DNA from 2 places in the Leptothrix cholodnii SP-6 genome. Region 1 is predicted to be linked to the other one. Evidence: predicted binding sites of a transcription regulator. Region 1 holds the regulator's gene; the other holds the start of a gene.
The links. The regulator FNR, encoded in region 1, switches genes on or off when oxygen is low (the NO sensors DNR and NnrR bind a similar motif). The targets are predictions, from matches to a motif close to TTGATNNNNATCAA.
Positions count from the first base shown of each region.

Region 1 (7,461 bases):
GCTCAGCCGGCCGTGGCACATGATGGACATGATGACGGCGCGGCGCACCAGGTCGTCGCGCGTCAGGGCCAGGCCGCGCACCACCGGCAGCTCGCCGCGGTTGAGCGAGTCGTAGTAGTCGTCGAGCGTCTTGGCGTTCTGGCTGTAGGTGGCGCCGATGCGGCCGATGGCCGACACGCCCAGCGCGATCAGGTCGCAGTCGGCCTGCGTGCTGTAGCCCTGGAAGTTGCGGTGCAGCCGCCCTTGCCGCTTGGCCTGCGCCAGGCCGTCCTCGGGCAGCGCGAAGTGATCCATGCCGATGTACTGGTAGCCGTGGCTGATGAAGCCGCTGATGGCCTGCGACAGCATGCCGATGCGGTCGCTGCCACGCGGCAGCTCTTCGGTGACGATGCGACGCTGCGGCTTGAAGCGCTGCGGCAGGTGGGCGTAGCCGTACATCGCGATGCGGTCGGGCCGCAGTCCGGCGACCTGGCGCACGGTGCGCGCGAAGCTCTCGGGCGTCTGCTTGGGCAGGCCGTAGATGAGGTCGACGTTGATCGAATGGAAGCCGAGCTCGCGCGCATCCTTCATCAGCGCCTCGACCTGCTCGAAAGGCTGGACGCGGTGCACCGCCTTCTGCACGTCGGCGTCGAAATCCTGCACGCCGAACGAGACCCGGTTGAAGCCGAGCTCCTTGAGGTGAGCCAGGCGCTCGCGGCTGACGGTGCGCGGGTCGATCTCGATCGAATATTCGCCATGCGGCTCGATGTGGAAATGCCGGCGCAACTCGCCCATCAGGCGGTCGAGTTCGGCATCGCTCAGGAAGGTGGGCGTGCCGCCGCCGAAATGCAGTTGCGAGACGCGCTGGCCCCGGCCGAGCGTCTGCGTGACCAGTTCCAGCTCGCGCGCCAGCGCGTCGATGTAGGCGGTCGAGCGGCCGTGGTCGCGGGTGACGATCTTGTTGCAGGCGCAGTAATAGCAGACCGATTCGCAGAACGGCACGTGCACGTAGACCGACAGCGGCCCACCTGCGCCGCCCACCGCACCGATGCTGCGCTGGGACAGTGCCTGGCGGTAGTGATCGGCGGTGTAGGCCTCGACGAAACGATCCGCCGTGGGGTAGGAGGTGTAGCGTGGCCCGGGGCCGTCCATGCGGCGCAGCAGTTCCTCGCTCAGAACCGGCTGGTGGTCCGTGGCGGCCACGTCGGCGTTGATCGTGGTCGCGGATTGGGGCTGCGTGCCTGCGGAGATCGTCGTGTGCATGTGCGCACTGTGCCGTGCCGGTGGCGCTGTACCTTGACATGGCTCAAGCACCATGCGTCCGCGCTATTCAAGAATTCCCTGAGTCGACCCTCACTTCGCCATGACCACAGAGGCACTTTGCCGGTGCATGCTGGTAAGGTGTCGGCCATTCCTTCCCAGGATCAACCAAATCATGCAAGACACTGCCGCCTCCTCCCAGCTCAACGCGCTCAAAGTGGCCTGCTCGGCCTGCAATCTGCGCGAACTGTGCCTGCCAGTGGGCCTGTCAGACGACGAGATGTCTTCGCTCGACAACATGGTGAGCACGCGCCGCAGCGTCAAGCGCGGCGAGAGCCTGTTCCATTCCGGCGACGCGTTCGCGGCGCTCTATGCCGTGCGCACCGGCTTCTTCAAGACCGTGGTGTCGGCCACCGACGGCCGCGAGCAGGTCACCGGCTTCCAGATGGCCGGCGAGCTGATCGGCCTGGACGGCATCAGCAACGACCGCCACTCGTGTGATGCGGTGGCGCTCGAGGATTCGCAGGTCTGCCTGATCCCGTACGGCCAGCTCGAGAGCCTGTCGCGCGAGTTCACGCTGCTGCAGCACCAGTTCCACAAGATCATGAGCCGCGAGATCGTGCGCGACCACGGCGTGATGCTGCTGCTCGGCAGCATGCGTGCCGAGGAGCGCCTGGCAGCCTTCCTGCTGAACCTGACGCAGCGCCTGCAGGCGCGTGGTTTCTCGGCCTCGGCGCTGGTGCTGCGCATGACGCGCGAGGAGATCGGCAGCTACCTGGGCCTCAAGCTCGAGACCGTCAGCCGCACCTTCTCGAAGTTCCAGGACGAGGGCTATCTCGAGGTCAAGCAGCGCGACATCCGCATCATCGACCAGGACGCCCTGCAGCGCGTGGTCAACGGCGCCGGCTGCTGAAGATCTGCAGGCTCAGGGATAACGACGCCGGTTCAGGTCGTTCGACTCACGCATCAGCAGTTGCGTGAGGCTGGAGGCGATGCCGATCAGCACCCAGAACGCGAAGAAGGCCGCCGTGTAGACCGCCGTGCGGTCGAGGTCGACCGGCGCGCCGCCGAGCCAGCGCAGATCTTCCGGGTCGACGAAGGCGAACACCAGCATCTCGGTCACGCCCGCCAACAGGAAGGCCGGCCACCAGACGACCGACAGCCGCTTGGCCCAATTCGACATCGGGAAGGTCGTGGACGCTTCGTAGTCGGGCGCCAGGTCCTCGATGTCGGGGTCGTTGCGCAGTTCGGCTTTCATTTGCCGCCCGTGGCCGCATGGTTGCGAGCCTGCTGAGCAGGCAGGCGCGAAGGGTCGATCGCCGATCCGGTCGCGCCGGCCGATTCGGTGCGTGCGGACTGCGCCGTGCTCAGCACCGGGTCCGGATGACTCAACGCCAGCGCCAGGGTCACGAAACTGGCCATGATCACCACCAGCGGGCCACCGAGCACCAGCCACAACATGCGCTCACGCCACCACGGCAAGGTGGCTGGACCGGGGGCTTGTACTGCAATCGACATGGCTGCTCCTGCTTGTCAACGTGGAATCACGAAGGTCGACTTCTCGCGCAGCGTCGCCGGCGCAGCGCCGCCGGACTCCACGCGCTGGATGTCGAAATGGATGGTGTGCGCCCCGCTGCCGGCACGGCTGGCGGACTCGGGCGGCAACTGCACGGCCACGGTGATCCAGCGCGCCTCGGCGCTTGCCACCTGCACCGGCGCCGTCACGGGCAGGCTCAACCCCGGCAAGCCCTCGACGGCGACGCGGTAGGACTGCGTCGTTTCGGTGGCGTTCATGATCTGCAGGCGGTAGACGTTCTCGATCACGCCGTCGTCGACGATGCGCGCCAATGACGCGCGGTCACGCACCACGTCGACCTTGAACGGCGATCGCATCGCGATGCTCACGCCCAGGGCGACCACGATCACGATCAGGATCACGGTGTAGATCAGGACACGCGGTCGCAGCGCACGCCGCCACATCTGGGCGCGCGTCCAGCGTCCGTCGAGGCCGTTCTGCGTGGTGTAGCGCACCAGGCCGCGGGCATAGCCCATCTTGTCCATCACGCTGTCGCAGACGTCGATGCAGGCGGCGCAGCCGATGCACTCGTACTGCAGGCCCTTGCGGATGTCGATGCCGGTCGGACAGACCTGCACGCACAGGTTGCAGTCGACACAGGCGCCCAGGCCCAGCGCGGTCGGGTCGGCCTTCTTGCTGCGTGAACCACGCGGCTCGCCGCGCTCGGCGTCGTAGGTGATGATGAGCGTGTCCTTGTCGAACATCGCGCTCTGGAAGCGCGCGTAGGGGCACATGTACTTGCACACCTGCTCGCGCATGTAGCCGGCATTGCCATAGGTGGCAAAGCCGTAGAACAGCACCCAGAACCATTCCCACGGACCGAATCCGAGCGTCATGGCCTCGGCGGTCAGCGTGTGGATGGGGGTGAAGTAGCCCACCAGGGTGAAGCCGGTCCAGAGCGAAAAAAGGATCCACGCGAGCTGCTTGCCGGACTTGCGCAACCACTTGTCGGCGGTCCAGGGGCCGGCATCGAGCTTCATGCGCTTGGCCCGATCACCCTCGAAACGATGCTCGAACCACAGGAAGATCTCGGTGTAGACGGTCTGCGGACAGGCATAGCCGCACCACAGCCGCCCGGCCACCGCGGTGAACAGGAACAGCGCGTAGGCCGAGATGATCAGGATCGCCGTCAGGTAGATGAAGTCCTGCGGATAGAGAACCAGGTCGAAGATGTAGAAACGGCGCGAACCGAGGTCGAACAGCACCGCCTGGCGGTCGTTCCATGTCAGCCAGGGCAGACCGTAGAAGACGATCTGCGTGACCCAGACCAGGATCCAGCGCCAGCGGATGAACAGGCCGCTGACGGCCTTGGGATAGATCTTCTTGGTTTTCTCGTAGAGAGAAACCGTCTTGGCCGCTGCATTTGCGGCGGAACCCGAAGCCGGCGCCGGGCCGGCCGCAGGCGCGGAGGGCAGCGGCGAGGCCGCGTTACTGCTGTCTTCCATCACTGCTGCCCTGTCGCTCACTTCATTGCACCGTGTTCAGCGCGGTCTGTGCTGCCGGCTTGCGCGACAGGCTCCAGACATAACCCGCCAGCACCTTGATCTGCTCCGGCGTCAGACGCGATGCATGCTGCGGCATCATGTTCGACTTGCCGTTGTTGATGATGGCGATGACCGCTTCTTCGCCCCAGCCGTGCAGCCAGATCTTGTCGGTCAGGTTGGGGGCACCCAGTGCCTGGGTTCCCTTGCCATCAGCGCCGTGGCAGGCCGCGCAAGCGCCGAACTTGCTCTTGCCCAGCTGCGCGGAAATGCTGTTGTGGGCGCTGCCCGACAGGCTGAGCACGTAGTTGGCGACGTTCTTGACGTCCTCCGGGCCACCCACTGCGGCAGCCATCGGCGGCATCATGCCCTGACGGCCTTCGGCGATGGTCTTGGCGATGTAGGCGGGACTGCCGTCACCACCGAGCCAGTCGCCGTCGGTCAGGTTGGGGAAGGTCTTGCTGCCGCGCGCGTCCGAGCCATGGCAGCCGGCACAGTTGTTGGAGAACAGCCGCTCGCCGATGCCCATCGCCTGCGTGTTGGCAGCCAGCGTCTCGACCGGCATGTTCTCGAACTGGGCATAGACCTGGGTCAGAGCCTCCTTGGCCTTGGCCTGCTCCTTTTCCCACTGACCCACGCTGCTCCACTTGAGGGCGCCTTCGCTGCTGCCGAAACCCGGGTAGATCGCCAGGTAGAGCACCGCGAACACCACGGTGATCACGAACAGGCCCATCCACCAGCGCGGCAGCGGGTTGTTGAGTTCCTGCAGGTTTTCGTCCCAGACGTGGCCGGTGGTGTTGTCGTTGGCCATCACCTTGCGCTTGCTGGCGATCACCAGCAGGACAACGCAGAACACCAGGCCGAGGGCGACCACGCCGGCCACGAAGAGCGACCAGCCGCTGGAAATGAAGTCACTCATGGGTGCCTCCGAGAGATGCTTGAGGGGCTCCGCTGCCGTTCTTGGGCAGTTCGGGCGATTCGTCCTGGAACGGCAGGTTGGCCGCTTCGTCGAAGCTGTTCAGGTTGCGGCGCGAGTAGGTCCAGGCCACGATGGCCAGGAAGCCTGCAAACGACAGCACCGTCACCAGGCTGCGCCAGGTATTCAGATCGGTGTCCATGTGATCCTCACTTGGCCGCGCCGGCGGTGCCCATGACCTGCAGATAGGCCACCACGGCATCCATCTCGGTCTTGCCCTTGACGTCGTCGGCGGCCTTGGCCACTTCTTCGTCGGTGTAGGGCACGCCCACCATGCGCAAGGCATTCATCTTGGGCGCCATGTCGGCCGGATTGACGGCCGCATTCACGAGCCACGGATAGGCCGGCATGTTCGACTCGGGCACCAGGTCACGCGGATTGGTCAGGTGGATGCGATGCCATTCGTCGCTGTACTTGCCGCCCACGCGGTGCAGGTCGGGACCGGTGCGCTTGCTGCCCCACTGGAAGGGGTGGTCATAGACGAACTCGCCGGCCTGCGAGTAGGGGCCGTAGCGCAGCGTCTCGGAGCGGAACGGACGGATCATCTGCGAGTGGCAGTTGTAGCAACCCTCGCGGATGTAGACGTCGCGGCCGGCCAGCTGCAGCGCGGTATAGGGCTTCAGGCCCTCGATCGGCTGGGTGGTCGAGCGCTGGAAGAACAGCGGCACGATCTCGACGAGACCGCCCCAGATGATGGTCAGCAGCACCAGCACGATCATCAGGAAGTTGCTGGTCTCGATCTTCTCGTGACCACCAACGGGAGTGTTTGCATTAGCCATGTTGTCTTGACTCCGGTTGGCTCAGGCGTGGGCCGCCACGAGCGGGATCGGTGCGGCTTCGGCGCGGCCGTTGCGCACCGTCATCACGGTGTTCCAGGCCATGATGATCATGCCGCCCAGATAGAGCAGACCACCGGCGACGCGGATCACGTAGAACGGATAGGTCGCCTTGACGCTCTCGACGAAGCTGTAGACCAGCGTGCCGTCGGGGTTGACCGCGCGCCACATCAGGCCCTGCATCACGCCGGCAATCCACATCGCGGCGATGTAGAGCACGATGCCGATGGTCGCCACCCAGAAGTGCAGCTCGATGGCACGCACGCTGTACATGGCCTTGCGACCGAACATGCGCGGGATCAGGTAGTACAGCGCGCCCATCGACACCAGGCCGACCCAGCCCAGCGCACCCGAGTGCACGTGGCCGACGGTCCAGTCGGTGTAGTGGGACAGTGCGTTGACGGTCTTGATCGACATCATCGGACCTTCGAAGGTCGACATGCCGTAGAACGACAGCGAGACGATCAGGAACTTCAGGATCGGGTCGTCACGCAGTTTGTGCCAGGCACCCGACAGGGTCATGATGCCGTTGATCATGCCGCCCCAGCTCGGCGCCAGCAGCACCAGCGAGAACACCATGCCCACGCTCTGCGCCCAGTCGGGCAGCGCGGTGTAGTGCAGGTGGTGCGGGCCGGCCCACATGTAGGTGAAGATCAGGGCCCAGAAGTGCACGATCGACAGGCGATACGAATACACCGGGCGCTCGGCCTGCTTGGGGATGTAGTAGTACATGATCCCCAGGAAGCCCGCGGTCAGGAAGAAGCCCACCGCGTTGTGGCCGTACCACCACTGCACCATCGCGTCCTGCACGCCGGCGTAGGCCGAGTAGGACTTGGTCAGGCTGACCGGGATGGCCGCGCTGTTGACGATGTGCAGCAGCGCCACGGCGAGGATGAAGGCGCCGAAGAACCAGTTCGCCACGTAGATGTGGCGCACCTTGCGGATGCCCACCGTGCCGAAGAACACGATGGCGTACGAAACCCAGACGACGGCGATCAGCAGGTCGATCGGCCATTCGAGTTCGGCGTATTCCTTGCCCTGGGTGTAGCCCAGCGGCAGCGAGACGGCCGCAGCCAGGATCACCAGCTGCCAGCCCCAGAAGGTGAACTGGGCCAGCGCCGGCAGGAACAGCCGGGTCTGGCAGGTGCGCTGCACCACGTGGTAGCTGGTGGCAAACAGCACGCAGCCGCCGAAGGCGAAGATCACCGCATTGGTGTGCAGCGGTCGAAGTCGACCGTAACTGAGCCAGGAAATGCCGAAGTTGAGTTCGGGCCAGGCCAGCTGGGAGGCGACGATCACGCCGACCAGCATGCCCACCACGCCCCATAACACCGCGGCCAGGGCAAATTGCCT
Region 1 is NC_010524.1:3,054,911-3,062,371, forward strand. It holds gene hemN (oxygen-independent coproporphyrinogen III oxidase) at 1-1,242, opposite strand, end outside; gene fnr (fumarate/nitrate reduction transcriptional regulator Fnr) at 1,415-2,152, shown strand; gene LCHO_RS13870 (hypothetical protein) at 2,165-2,497, opposite strand; gene LCHO_RS13875 (PI-PLC domain-containing protein) at 2,494-2,757, opposite strand; gene ccoG (cytochrome c oxidase accessory protein CcoG) at 2,773-4,260, opposite strand; gene ccoP (cytochrome-c oxidase, cbb3-type subunit III) at 4,283-5,215, opposite strand; gene LCHO_RS13890 (CcoQ/FixQ family Cbb3-type cytochrome c oxidase assembly chaperone) at 5,208-5,414, opposite strand; gene ccoO (cytochrome-c oxidase, cbb3-type subunit II) at 5,422-6,051, opposite strand; gene ccoN (cytochrome-c oxidase, cbb3-type subunit I) at 6,073-7,461, opposite strand, start outside.

Region 2 (7,461 bases), 450 kb from region 1:
TCGGCGTCACCCACGATCACGCTCGCGGTCACGCCGACCAGCGTCTTGATGCGCTGCTGCAGCCAGCGCGCGGCCTCGTCGCCCACTTCGGCACTGGTGCCGGGCAGGCGCTCGCAGCGCACCTCGAGCTCGTCCAGATGGCCGCTGCGCGTCACGATCAGCTGGTACTGGCCGGCGAGCTGACCGTGCTGCAGCACGATCTCCTCGATCTGGGTCGGGAAGACGTTGACGCCGCGGATGATCAGCATGTCGTCGCTGCGGCCGACGATCTTGCCGATGCGGCGCATGCTGCGCGAGGTGGGTGGCAGCAGGCGCGTGAGGTCGCGCGTGCGGTAGCGGATCACCGGCAGCGCCTCCTTGGTCAGCGTGGTGAAGACCAGCTCGCCTTCGCTGCCGTCGGGCAGCACCTCGCCGGTGACCGGGTCGATGATCTCGGGGTAGAAATGGTCCTCCCAGATCACCGGGCCGTCCTTGCTCTCGATGCACTCGCTGGCCACGCCCGGGCCCATCACCTCGCTGAGACCGTAGATGTCGACCGCATCGATGCCGGCGCTGGCCTCGATCTCGCGGCGCATCGCCTCGGTCCAGGGTTCGGCGCCGAAGATGCCGACCTTCAGCGAACTGGCCGCGGGATCGAGCCCCTGGCGGCGCATCTCTTCCACGATCACCTGCATGTAGCTCGGCGTCACCATGATGATGTCCGGCTTGAAATCGCTGATCAGCTGGACCTGCTTCTCGGTCTGGCCGCCGCTCATCGGGATCACCGTGCAGCCCAGCCGCTCGGCACCGTAGTGCGCGCCCAGCCCGCCGGTGAACAGGCCGTAGCCGTACGCGATGTGCACGATGTCGCCGGCCCGCCCGCCCGCGGCGCGGATCGAGCGCGCCACCAGGTCGGCCCAGTTGTCGATGTCGCGTTTCGTGTAGCCCACCACCGTCGGCTTGCCGGTGGTGCCCGACGACGCATGCACCCGCGACACCTGCTCGCGCGGCACCGCGAAGAGTCCGAACGGGTAGTTGTCGCGCAGCGTCGCCTTGGCCGTGAACGGGAACTTGGCCAGGTCGGCCAGCGTCTTCAGGTCCGACGGATGCACGCCCTTGGCATCGAAAGCCTGGCGGTAGTGCGCGACGTTGTCGTAGGCGTGCTGCAGCGTCCAGCGCAGGCGTTGCAGTTGCAGCGCCTGCAGTTCGTCGCGGCTGGCGGTTTCGATCGGCTCGAGGTCGCCGGGGGCAGGTTGTTTGACGGGCATGGGTGATCTCCGAATCGAATGCAGCCGAGCGGCGCTCAGGCTGAAAGAGGCAGCGTGACGACGGCTTGGCCGCGCTTGCGGTACGAGCGGCCGCGGAACGCCGCCACCGCCTCGCCGCGCTGGTTGTGCACGGCCACGTCGTAGACGCCCAGCCGGCCGCCCTGCTGCAGCTCGTGGGCGACGGCGGTGAGCACGTCGCCCTCGCGCGCGGCAGCCATCAGGTCGATGCTGAAACCCGAGGCCACCGTGACCTCGTTGCAGGCGTTGCAGGCGTAGGCGAAGGCGGTGTCGGCCAGCGTGGCCAGCAGCCCGCCGTGGCAGGTGGCGTGGCCTTGCAGCATGTCGGGGCGCACCGTCATCACGGCGGTGGCGCTGCCGGGGCCGATGGCGGTGATGGCGATGCCGAGCGCGCGCACGGCGTCGTCTTGCGCATACATGCCCTCGCGGACCAGTTCGGCGATCTGTTGCGGGGTCAGTTGGGATGTCATCGGTTCAGCGTTCGGTGAAGACAGCGGCGCGCTTGGCGAAGAAGGCGCCCACACCCTCGGCATAGTCGGCCGAGCGGCCGAGGCGGCGTTGCAGGCGCGCCTCGTTGTCGAGCGCGTCATCGAGGCCGGATGCGGCACCGGCATCGAGCGCTGCGCGGGTCTCGACCAGCGCCTTGACCGGCAGCGCCGCCAGCCGCTGGGCCAGCGCCATCGCCGCGGCGGGCAATTCGGCGTCGTCGACGCATTGCCAGATCAGGCCCCAGTCGGCGGCCTGCTGGGCGCCGAGCTTGTCGCCCAGCATCGCCAGGCCCAGCGCGCGCTGGCGGGTGGTCAGGCGCGGCAGCAGCCACGAGCCGCCGCAATCGGGCACCAGGCCGATCTTGATGAAGGCCTGGATGAAGCTGGCCGAACGCGCCGCCAGCGTCAGGTCGCAGCCGAGCGCCAGGTTGGCACCCGCCCCCGCCGCCACGCCGTTGACGGCGCAGACCACCGGCACCGGCATGCTCTGCACGCGCAGCGCCAGCGGGCGGTAGGTGGCCTCGATCAGCGCGCCGATGTCGGGCTGCTGCTCGGGCGGCGCCATCACGCCGTCGATGCGGATCGGCGCCACCGCCGGGTCGGTCAGATCCTGGCCGGCGCAGAAACCCCGGCCCGCGCCGGTGATCAGCACGCAGCGCACCGCGTCGTCGGACGCCGCCGCATCGAGCGCCGCCAGCAACTCGCCGTGCATCTCGGTCGTGAAGCTGTTGAGCGCCTGCGGGCGATTGAGCGTGAGCGTGCGCACGGCACCCGTTTGCGTCACCAACACCAAGGATTCAGACACGTTGCACACTCCAAAACATTCTTGACCGACCGGTAGGTAAATCGTAGCCTCCGCTTTGATCTGCAACAAGCCCGCATCACTCGGGATCAACCCGCGGGTGCCCGGCCCCCCCTGCCCATACAACGAGGAGACAAGATGCCCTGTTATTCGATCGACGGCGTGGTGCCGGTGGTGCACCCGAGCGCGCATGTGCACCCGACCGCCGTGCTGATCGGCGACGTGATCGTCGGCCCCGGCGCCTACATCGGCCCGCTGGCCAGCCTGCGCGGCGACTTCGGCCGCATCGTCATCGAAGAAGGTGCCAACGTGCAGGACACCTGCGTGATGCACGGCTTCCCCGGCAGCGACACCGTCGTCGAGGTCAACGGCCACATCGGCCACGGCGCGGTGCTGCACGGCTGCGTGGTGCGGCGCGACGCGCTGGTCGGCATGAACGCGGTGATCATGGACGAGGCCGAGGTCGGCGAAGCGACCATCGTGGCCGCCTGCGCCTTCGTGCGCGCCGGCGTCAAGCTGCCACCGCGCTCGCTGGTGGCGGGCCTGCCGGCCAAGGTGATCCGGCCGCTGAGCGACGACGAGATCGCCTGGAAACGCGAGGGCACCGCCGTCTACCAGGACCTGACGCGGCGCTGTCTGGCCAGCTTGCACGAGGTGCAGCCGCTCGCGGAGGTCGAGTCCGACCGCCCACGGGTGCCGGCGCCGGATGTGAAGTCGCTGATCGCGACGCGACGCGACGGTGCTGCGGACCCCTCAACGCCCTGAGCATCAGGCCGACGCCGTCAAGCCCGGGCCACCCGCCGGGCGCCCGTCAGCCCGCGCTGCGGCGATGCGATTGGCGCATCACCAGCGTGCCGGGCGCCATCAGAGAACCCAGCGAGTCCGCATCCGGGTCGAGGATGCGGCGCAGCGCCTCGCTGACGAGGTATTCGATCGGCTGGCGGAAGGTGGTGAGCTCGTAGCTGGGCGAGCTGCCGAGCTCGATGTCGTCGAAGCCGACGATGGCGATCTTGCGCTGCGAGTGGGTCGCCACCAGCGCATCCATCGCGCCGATGGCCAGGATGTCGTTTTCGCAGAACAGCGCCTCGATGCGCTCGCCGCGAGGCGTCGCCTCGAGATAGCGCTGCAGCGTCTGCAGGCCTTCGCTGCGGCGATAGTGGCTGGCTTCGAGCACCAGAGACAGCGGCGTGCCGGCCTCTTTCAAGCGGTCGCGAAAGCCCTCCATGCGCCGCAGCTCGGTGCGCTCGGACATCGGGCCGGCCATGTAGCCGATCCGGCGGTAGCCCTCGCTCAGGAACAGGTCGGCGATCTCGCCGCCCGCCACGTAGCCGTCGGTGCTGACGTAGCGGATGTCGGCCTCGCCGCTGTTGCGCAGGATCACGACCAGCGGGATGTGCTTGATGCGCTGCGCCAGCTCGATCAGGTCACGCTTGAGCGTGGTGCCGAGAAACACGATGCCGTCGACCTGGAACTGGTCCGCCAGGTTCACCGCTTCGGCCGGGCCGTATTCGGCGCTGAGGTTGAGCAGCAGGGTGCTGTAGCCACGCGCCTGCATCTGCCGGGTGGCCTCGTTGAGCACGCGCAACTGGTTGAAGTTGCCCAGTTCGTCGACCACCAGCGCGATCAGCCGGGTGCTGCGCGTGGACAGGCTGCGCGCCAGCAGATTGGGCGTGTAGCCCATCTCGGCGGCGATCTGGCGAATGCGCTCACGCACCTTGGGTGCGACCGTGCCGCCATCGGTGAAGGCGCGCGACACGGTCCACTTGGAAACCCCCGCTCGCTCTGCCACGTCCTTGGCCGTGACTTTCTTGATGCGCGGATCGGAGGGCGGCTGCATGGCGGGGGACATCCTTCATTCGGTCGGATCGGGGAGAGCCGGTTATTGTGAATCGTGCGCAAGCCCTCCTTGCGACCGGTCCCGGCCCCGATCCGCCGGCTCAGATGGTTCCGCCCAGCGAGCCCTCCAGCGTCGCCAGTTCCTGTCCCCCGGCCATCAGGTCTTGCAACTCCTCGGCGCGGATGTGGCCACGAGCGGCGGTGCCCAGCGTGCGGCCGCGGTTGATCACGGTGAAGCGATCACCCACGGCCATGGCATGGCGGACGTTGTGCGTGATGAAGACCACGCCGACGCCCTGCTTGCGCACGCGGTCGATGGTGGCCAGCACGTTGGCAGTCTGGCGCACGCCCAGTGCCGAGGTCGGCTCGTCGAGGATCAGCACCTTGGCACCGAAGTAGACCGCGCGGGCGATCGCCACCGTCTGGCGCTCGCCGCCCGACAGCGTGCCCACCGCCTGGTCGGGCTCGCGCAGCCGGATGCCCATCTTGGTCATCTCGGCCATCGTCACGTCGTTGGCATGCTGGACGTCGAAGCGCATGAACGGCCCCCAGCCCTTGGTGGGCTCGCGGCCCATCCAGAAATTGCGCGTCACCGACATCAGCGGAATCATCGCCAGGTCCTGGAACACGGTCGCGATGCCGGCGTTCATGGCCGCGCGCGGGCTGTCGAAAGTGACAGGCTGGCCGTTGACCAGCATCTGCCCCTTCGACGGCGCATGCACGCCCGACATGGTCTTGATGAAGGTCGACTTGCCGGCGCCGTTGTCGCCCAGCAGGCAGTGGCATTCACCGGACTGCACGCTGAACGAGACCCCGGCCAGCGCGATGATGTTGCCGTAGTGCTTCTCGATGTCGCGCATCTCGACCAGGGGTTGCGCCTGGCTTGTCTGTTGAGTGGTGCCCATGTCAACGCTCCCCGGTCACGCGCTTGCGGATGATGTTGTTGAACAGCACGGCCACCAGCAGCATGCCGCCCAGGAACACGAGGTACCAGTCCTGGTCGATGCGGGTGTAGGTCAGGCCGATCATGACCATGCCGAAGATGATGGAGCCGAGGAAGGCGCCGATCGCCGAGCCGTAGCCGCCGGTCAGCAGGCAGCCGCCGATGACCGCGGCAATGATGGCCTCGAACTCCTTCTGGAAGCCGCGGCGGGCGTCGGTCGAGCCGCTGCCCAGCACCGTGATCACGGCCACCAGCCCGGCGCACAGCGCGGCCAGCACGAACAGCCCGATCTTGACCTTGCGCACCGGCACGCCGGAGTTCTTGGCCGCCACCGGGTCGCCGCCCGAGGCGAAGATCCAGTTGCCCAGCGGCGTGCGCAGCAGCACCCAGGTGGCCAGGCCGGTCAGGATCACGAACCAGACGATCTCGACCGGGATGCCGGTGACCATCGCCTCGCCATTGTCGAAGCGGGGAATCCAGCCGCGCTCTGTCAACGTCCGGAACAGGCCTTCGAAAGCCTTGCCGCTGAACACGCCCAGCAGCGCATGGCCCTCGACCGCCTCGGTGATGCCGCGCATCTGGGTCGAACCGCCGGTCGCCCACTTGAGGCCGACCAGGCTCAGCCCGCGCAGCATGAACAGGAAGGCCAGCGTGACGATGAAGCTCGGCAGGCCGGTGCGGATCACGAGATTGGCGTTGAGGGCGCCGATGGCACCGGCCACCACCAGCGTCAGCAGCACGGCGGCCAACAGGGGCAACTGCAGCACGGTGATGCTGGCGCCGAAGATCAGGCCGGCGAAGGCGACCATCGAGCCGATCGACAGGTCGAACTCACCGCCGATCATCAGGAGTGCCGCGCCCAGGGCCAGGATGCCGAGTTGCGCCGCCGGGGTCAGGAAGTTGACGAGGCCGGCGAGGTTGAACATCACCGGGTCGGCAGTGATGAAGAAGAAACACGTCACCAGGATCAGCCCGGCCACCGCGCCGAGCTCGGGGCGGCGCATCAGCCGGGAGAGGCGGGAGACGGTCCTGAGCCGCTCGTCACCGGGAACGAGGGTGTTCTTGAAGCTGCCTGAGGGGATCATGCGTAGGGGGCCATCGGGTGGCGTCCAGGTCGGTCGCTGCGTGTGCGTTCGCGCAGACCCAAGCAAAGGCGAACGCACAGGCAAAGACGTGGGCAGAGATGAGGACAGGGGCGTGGGTGGTACGCAGCAGCTTCGCTCAGCGGATGCCCTTGGCCGACAGTTCGGTCACCTGCGAGGCCTTGTCGGCAGTGATCAGGTTCGGGCCCGAGGGCACGTTGCCGCCGGGGATCAGGCCGAACTTGGCGTGCAGCGCCAGGAAGGACACCGGCAGATAGCCTTGCAGGAACTGCTGCTGGTCGATCGCGAAGGCGGCTTCCTTGGCAGCCACGGCCTTCAGGAAACCGGCCGACAGGTCGAACGTGGCGACGTGGATCTTGGCCAGACGGCCCGAGTCCTTGGCGGCCGCCAGGGCCGGCTCACCGGCGGTCGAGGCGCCCAACGCCATGATGGTGTCGACCGAGGTGTCGGAATCCAGCGCGGCCTTGACCTTGGCGCGCACTTCCGACGGCTCGTTGCCGGTGGGCACCACCTTGGATTTGCCGCCGAAGCCGTCGGCGAAGCCCTTGCAGCGCAGGTCCAGCGAGACGTTGCCGACTTCCTGATTGACGCAGATGCCGTTCTTGCCGCCCATCGCCTTGAGTCGCTCGCCGGCCGACTTGCCCGCGTCGTACTCGGACTGACCGACGTGCAGCACGGCGCCGAGCTTCTTGGACGACTCCAGGCCCGAGTTGATCGTGATGACCGGAATGCCGGCCCTGACGGCACGCTGGATCGCGGCGCCCAGCGCCGATGCGTCCGGCAACGACACCACCAGGCCGTCCGGCTTCTGGTTGACGGCCGCATCGATCAGGCGGCTCATCGCGACCATGTCGAACGATTCCGGCGCGCGGTAGGTGACCTTGACACCCGAGTCCTTGGCAGCGGCCTCGACGCCGTTCTTGACCACCGACCAGAACGCGTCATTGGCCTGACCATGGGTGACCACGGCGATGTTCTGGGCGTGTGCGCCGGCGCAGACCAGCACAGCGGCTGCAGCAACGGT
Region 2 is NC_010524.1:2,609,908-2,617,368, forward strand. It holds gene paaK (phenylacetate--CoA ligase PaaK) at 1-1,247, opposite strand, end outside; gene paaI (hydroxyphenylacetyl-CoA thioesterase PaaI) at 1,283-1,735, opposite strand; gene LCHO_RS12010 (enoyl-CoA hydratase-related protein) at 1,740-2,558, opposite strand; gene paaY (phenylacetic acid degradation protein PaaY) at 2,694-3,320, shown strand; gene LCHO_RS12020 (LacI family DNA-binding transcriptional regulator) at 3,367-4,392, opposite strand; gene LCHO_RS12025 (ATP-binding cassette domain-containing protein) at 4,493-5,296, opposite strand; gene LCHO_RS12030 (ABC transporter permease) at 5,298-6,419, opposite strand; gene LCHO_RS12035 (sugar ABC transporter substrate-binding protein) at 6,556-7,461, opposite strand, start outside.
Region 2: a site for FNR is predicted at 2,614-2,627, ahead of paaY (phenylacetic acid degradation protein PaaY). Genes of this name have one in related genera too.